DNA from 2 places in the Paenibacillus sp. sptzw28 genome. Region 2 is predicted to be linked to the other one. Evidence: riboswitches for the same ligand, from Rfam matches in the RefSeq annotation. Region 2 holds a riboswitch; the other holds the start of a gene.
The links. Region 2 has a riboswitch for cyclic di-AMP ahead of KZ483_RS01120 (resuscitation-promoting factor). Riboswitches for the same ligand answer to the same signal wherever they lie in the genome.

Region 1 (3,419 bases), 320 kb from region 2:
TGAGCTTCACCGTTTTCCGCTCGGCGGTCAAGGTAATGCTGCGGTCGGGTTTACCATCGCGGGGCCCGGTAAGCGAGGCAACCGATAGCGCCGCAACTGCGGGTTCGTCTTCGGAATCAACGGGATGTCCTCCGTGCGCCGAATGCCCGGCATGTACCGATGGAGCCGCGCCGTTCCCGTAATCAACCGGTCCGCTCATCATATCAAGCGAATCCGGAAGGCGGCTGTTCTGCATCGCGAGAGTGAATGGAACCGCCGTAATGGCAGCCACGACGGTGAGTGTTGCCGTCCGGCGCAGCAGACGCTGCCACAACGGACGAAGAGCGATACGTACGCCGGCCTGTCTTAAAGCCTCAGAACGTCTGGCAAGAACGAACCAGCTCCATCCGCACAGAGTGAGAAAGATCAGAACCGGGATGCCGGCACCACCCCATTCGAACGGAAACGGCGGCCGGAAGTTGAAAAAGAACGCGGCCAGCCCGCCCCACATCGTCCATTTGAAAGGTGCGGCCAGCGCCGGATTGCTTGCGTGCAGTGTCCATTCGAAAGCTAACCAGTCTCCGGCTGCAGCGCTTGCCTCCAGACGTCGCAGCCGCTGCAGCTTGGGAATGGACAGAGCCCAGACCGCGATGACGGGAAAGATAATTAGCGGTAGGTGCAGCAGCAGCCGGTCGATCCAGAAAAGGGGCTCATAAGCAAGAGAGTAGGCCATGAATATATTCGCTCCCGCAGCAAGAGCGGCGGTTAATGTGACGTATACGGCCCAAGAAAGCAGCTTGCGCGGTCTGCGGCGTGCCGATTCGGCAGCGTCGATGAAAGAAAGGCGGGAAGCTTTTCTTCCCCCGATCCAGGCGAACAAAACCAGAAACAATAGCGAAATCATCTCTAAATTAAAGCTTAAGGTATACATAACCAATCCCCCTGATCGACATTTGCAAGTTTATTGTATCCGGGTTCGCAGGCAGGCGGCACCGTCAAGGGGTGTATCTTTCACCATCCTTAAGTCGGGTTTGCTGACTGGACCCGGGTCGAAGCATATATCTGCCAAGTTAATTTGTGCGGAATAGGGGGTAATAGGGATGGGCTGAGAATGTTCACCAATTGTTCTTTGCAATTGCTTTTTATGAGGAGTATGATTCATCTCATAAGTTGTATTGTTAAATCGCTGAATTCCTGATTGGAAGCGGGGGAACCATCGCGGGAAATTGCTTTTTCCTGCAGGGGTGAATCATGTGTCTTGCACATGTAAGGCGACTCTCACGCCCGAATCCGACAGCTAACCTCGTAAGCGTCAAGAGGGAGGTACCGGTATGCTTTTTTGCGCATGGTTGTTTGTTGATGTTTGAGGAAGCCGTGAGGAGGGATCATATTCCACGGTTATTTGCCGTCCCAATTCTTGAAAGTTTACGTGAATGCGAATCCTGCAGCTAGTCATGTTGTTAAGTTGTGGAGGTAAAAAGTGATGACAACCAACGCTTTAAGACGGCTTTTTCTCGGCCGACCGCTCAAATCAAGCGAGGCGGAAGCCGAAAAGATGCCGATGTGGAAGGCATTGCCGATATTATCTTCCGATGCCCTGTCGTCCGTCGCATATGGAACCGAGCAGATCCTTCTTGAACTCGCGACCGTCGGAGCATTCGCATTTTCCTTTTCTTTACCCGTCGCTCTGGCCATTATTCTATTAATCGGAACTTTAATCTTAAGCTACCGGCAGGTTATTGAGGCCTACCCTCAAGGGGGAGGCGCCTATATGGTGGCAAAAGAGAATCTGGGGATGACATGGGGGCGTTTAGCGGGTGTATCGCTGCTTATTGACTATACTTTAACCGTAGCCGTGTCGATATCCGCCGGAGTTCTGGCTCTTACCTCGGCCTACCCGGCTCTAGCGCCGGATGTGGTTCCGATAGGGATTATATTCATCTGGTTTATGGTATGGATGAACCTGCGGGGAACGTCGGAATCGGGGAGTGTCTTCGCCCTTCCCACTTATTTGTTCATCTTCTGCATGCTGTCGCTCGTCGGAAAAGGCTTGTTCGATTGGATTACCGGCGCAAGCGATATTAACCAGGCCGTTACGTTCCCGACCGCCATTCCAACAGGGTTGACATGGTTTGTATTGCTTAAAGCATTCTCGTCCGGCTGCTCGGCCGTAACGGGAATCGAAGCGATTTCCAATGCCGTGCCGCACTTTCGGACTCCTTCCGCGCAGAATGCGAAGCGGACAATGGTTACGCTCGGATTATTGCTCGCCGTCATTTTCGGCGGGGTAACCGTTGTTGCACTGGCCTATAACATCCAACCCGACCCTACGGGAACGAGTACCGTACTGTCGATGGTAGCGCAAACCGCATTTGGCCGCGGAGGAATGTATCTGCTTATTCAGCTTTCAACGATGCTGATTCTGATACTTGCCGCCAATACCAGCTTCAACGGATTTCCGATCCTGTCCTCGATCATGGCGCAGGATAAGAATTTTCCGCGCATGTTCAGCAACCGCGGAGACCGTCTGGCTTTCAATTACGGCATTATTACATTAGGGCTTCTGTCGACCGGCCTGATTATTATTTTCCAGGGGCAAACCGATCTGCTTATTCCTCTCTATGCCATCGGCGTGTTCTTGTCGTTTACCTTGTCCCAGGTCGGACTTGTATTGAAATGGTACAGGGAACGCAATCATAACTGGGTGAAGAAGCTGATCATTAACGGGTTCGGCGCTCTAGTCACCTTCGTCGTCGTTATCATCTTCAGTATAACGAAGTTCACGGAAGGCGCGTGGCTGGTCGTCATATTGACGCCCGTACTGCTCTATGTTATCACCAAAATAAGCAAGCACTACGAGAATGTAGCGAAGCAGCTGAAGCTGGACATGGACCAGCCCTTAGTGAAAAAAGAAACGGTCGTCATCATACCCGTTGCCGGCATTCATCAAGTTGTAGCATCCACCATCGCGTATGCCAAAACCCTGACGCCGAATATCGCAGCCTTCTATGTAGCTTTCTCCGAGGAGGAGGCCAAGAAGATGGAGGAGAAGTGGGAGCAGTGGGATCCGGGTGTACGGCTGGTCGTATTTGTCTCACGGTATCGCACGATATCCCGGCCGCTTCTTGAGTTTATTGACCGAATTGACAATCATTACGACAAGAATCATGTCATTACCGTGCTGCTCCCGCAATTTATCACTCATAAGTGGTGGCATAAGCTGCTGCATAACCAATCCGCTTTACGGATTCGTTCCCTGCTACTGGCCCGCAAGGATGTTGTCGTCGCCACTGTTCCGTTTCATTTACAAGACTAATGCCCAATAGGAAGGAAGAAGCCCAAGCGGATCCGCTTGGGCTTCTTTTCTCTACTAGCCATTCGGCCTAAGCTGCCAAGCGGCGTAAACAGCCGCTGAATCGGCTCATGCTGCATCAGCAGCG
Region 2 (3,419 bases):
CCTCATAAGGTCGTCCCACGTTATCTCCGGCAGACTTGTCCCACTGCCGCTGTCCCCATCGATTGATTCCGTTCGCACATTGGCCAACGCACGCTTGATCGCCTCCGGCGATGCGTTCTCCACACCGATATCGCCCTTATAGAGGGCGTCCTCCTGCGGCAGAAAAGCATGCTTGCAGCCGGGTACCCGCTGCGCCACGATTTTGCGGATCCTCTCCCCAGCATGGTCAGGATCGGTAAAAATAATGACCCCGCGCCGCTGCTGAGCAAGCTCCACCCGTCTAAGAACATCCTCGCCGACCGCCGAGCCGCCAGTCTCTATAGTCTCGGCATCGACCGCCCGCTTGATTGCCACCGTATCGTCCTTGCCCTCAACAACGATAATTTCATTGATCATACCGATCGATCCATTCCCTTCAGACAAACATACAAAAAGAAGAGGCAGCGCCTCTTCTTATCATGGCATATTTACGTTTAAAATACGATATGAATGAGTTAAAACCTTTATAGAAGCTTCTTTAGGTCAGACCGATTCCGGCTTCTTCGGCCCAAGCACGTAAACGGTGTAGCCCCGCTTCCGTCCGAACTTCTCGGCATACGATTCACTTTCGAAATAAACGTCAATCTTATTTCCTTGAATTGCACTGCCCGTGTCTTCAGCACGGCGGAAGCCGATGCCTTCTATATATACCCACCATCCGATCGGAATCACATCCGGATCCACGGCGATCGTCCGACCTTCCTTGACGTAAGCACCGGAGGCGGTAATTCCATATTGAGGATGCGATTTGCTTTTCCCGGTCGAAGCTACACCGGCTGTATATGCGGTCAATGTAACGTTCTTCAGCGTTTTCTTAGTTTTTAACGTAATGCCGCGCTTTGTAAGGGTTGAGATACTTGGCGTCTTTGCCGTGAGCGTTGTCACCTTTGGCTCAGGCTTCTTCGTTCCGACTGCAACGACTTGATCGACGGATGAAGCTTGTGTGAGTTTGGTAACCATCGACTGCGATACAAGCACGCCATCGGCAAAAACATTCTCAAACCGTTTGACCACGGTTCCTTCTTTGCCGGTCTGGACCACCTTTTGTTTGCCTTGGGCTAGCTTAGGGTCTTCCTTCTTCACAATGGAGAAAGGAACTTTATACGAACTTTCCGAGTATTTCTTGTCGATCCGGGTAACCGTAACAGTCATATTCGGCTCGACAGCCGCATCCGGGGAAGGCTGTACTTTATCTTGACCGCGTATCGATATATCAGCCCCGTCGATCGCCGCCTTAACGGTTCTTTCAGTCGTGTACAACGTTCTTACCTTGCCGTCAGCCTTCACGTGGAGCGGTACCGCTTTACTGATGACGATTCGGTCGCCATCCTTAATTGCCGAATTAAGCGGTAATGACACTTTGTCATATTGTCCTATCGTGATGGCTTGTTCATCCAGTAGGCGTTGAAGGACCCATTGTTTCGTAGAGACAATGGTTTCTCGTCCGTTCACTACTACGGAGACGTGCTTGTCAGCCGTTCCGTACAACAACACCAGAAACATGAAAGTCATAGCGATTGAGATCAGAGCGCTTAGTACAATTAAACGCACGTTCTCATGCTTCCATCGCAATGGGATAGACATGCTGGATGATCGTTTACCATGGGTGTCCTTAAGCTGGAGTGCGCCCACTTCTTCGGTCCTCCTTCATAGCCCCGTCGCCCTTGTTTAAGCATGATTACATTTGACGGTACTATTCGTTTAGTTGACGTGCACGCACGCCACTCCTTTTCCTCCTTATGCTCACCTCCATGATAAACCCTATGTCGTCAGTTTACGCAATATTCAAAAATAAAAGGAAGCCGACGACAGAGGATCTGTTTCGTGGCTTCCCGAGATGACAATGGGACATGGATTAGATGCACGAGGTTGATCTCTCTTATTACGCTTACGAGGTTAGCTGTCGGATTCGGGCGAGAGAGTCGCCCTATTTGCTTTCGGCAATTTTCAGCCTCCGCAAAATTCACCCCTAGAGAAGTCAACGTCCAAACCGTTCGATGATACGAACTGTTTCAACATTTGGTTCCCCCGCTCTCCGATTTCGGAGATTAAGCGTTATTTTAGAAAAAGGAATATAAATTTTTAAGCTCTGAGATGAATGATACCGTCTTTTGCGCCAAATTGTAAAGAAGTGATTAAGAGCGATTTTAACGAATTTTAAGGAAAATCAAGTGAAAATCAAGCATTTACTCCAATCAAAATTAGTTTTTTCACCGTATATGTCTCAAATACTTGATTTCTAAGCATGTTTCACTCAATACTAAAACATTTTAAAGCATTTTCGGTCGTAATTCTAGTAATTTCTTCCAATGTTTTTCCTGTTATTTCCGCTGCAGTTTCTGCTACAAGACGGACGAAAGCTGATTCGTTCCTCTTTCCACGGTGCGGGTGAGGAGCCAAATACGGAGCATCGGTCTCAATGAGCAGCCTGTCAAGCGGCACCCGCGACAGCACCTCTTTAGGAATACGCGCGTTTTTGAATGTCACCGGTCCACCGAACGAAATGTAGAAGTTCATATCCAGGCACTGCTTGGCCGTTTCCCAGCTTCCCGAGAAACAGTGCATAACTCCCCCAACATCTTTCGCGTTTTCTTCCCTTAAGATTCTGACGATATCCTCATGGGCGTCGCGGTTATGAATGACGATAGGCTTACGTTTCTGCTGAGCAAGCTGTATCTGCTGGCGGAAGACACGCTGCTGAACATCCTTTGGCGAGGTGTCCCAATGATAATCCAGTCCGATCTCGCCAATTCCAACGACTTTATTATGCGCGCAAAGCGACCCTATCCACTCGAGATCCTCGGGGAGCATAACAATACTGTCCACGGGATGCCAGCCTACTACGGCATATATGAAATCATACTGCTCAGCGAGGGCCATCGTAGTCTGAATCGTCTCCCGGTTAAAACCGATATTTATGAGTTTATAAACACCTGCCGCCCGCGCCCTCTCAATAACCTCTACGCGGTCTGAGTCGAATTTATGCGAATCCAAATGCGTATGCGTGTCGATTAACATGCTTTTCCAACTGTCTCCCTTCTATAGTAAACCAAAATATTCAAGTATCCGCGGCTGCAATTTACCGGCTGATTCAAGCAGTCGTTCCTCAGGGTAATACAGGTGGTATTTCCCTTGGTGTAGGCCGGTTATTGATCTTATTATGTCCGATCGTTCGGAAATTTCGGACAACCGTTCATCTTGGCCTAGAAGAAGGATTGGCGGTTTCTCTTCTTTATCGTTCGATGATAGGCCCGGTCGATATACATCATAAGGCATATCATAAGGAAAATCGATTTCAAAGTGGTAGTCCGGGTTTAACCCGATAGCAGCAAATTGCCCGCGAATATTCTGCCAGAGCTCTTCATCCGGTTTGTCCACCG

Region 1: linked by a shared signal. The riboswitch ahead of KZ483_RS27955 (APC family permease) and the one ahead of KZ483_RS01120 (resuscitation-promoting factor) in region 2 are both predicted to bind cyclic di-AMP.

Annotation. Positions count from the first base shown of each region.
Region 1 is NZ_CP080545.1:6,024,179-6,027,597, reverse strand. Features, by position in the region: gene KZ483_RS27960 (multicopper oxidase family protein) at 1-910, opposite strand, end outside; cyclic di-AMP (ydaO/yuaA leader) riboswitch at 1,154-1,307, shown strand; gene KZ483_RS27955 (APC family permease) at 1,463-3,295, shown strand; gene KZ483_RS27950 (DUF418 domain-containing protein) at 3,292-3,419, opposite strand, start outside.
Region 2 is NZ_CP080545.1:243,585-247,003, forward strand. Features, by position in the region: gene rnmV (ribonuclease M5) at 1-396, opposite strand, end outside; gene KZ483_RS01120 (resuscitation-promoting factor) at 523-1,671, opposite strand; cyclic di-AMP (ydaO/yuaA leader) riboswitch at 1,909-2,104, opposite strand; gene KZ483_RS01125 (TatD family hydrolase) at 2,290-3,057, opposite strand; gene KZ483_RS01130 (HD domain-containing protein) at 3,079-3,419, opposite strand, start outside.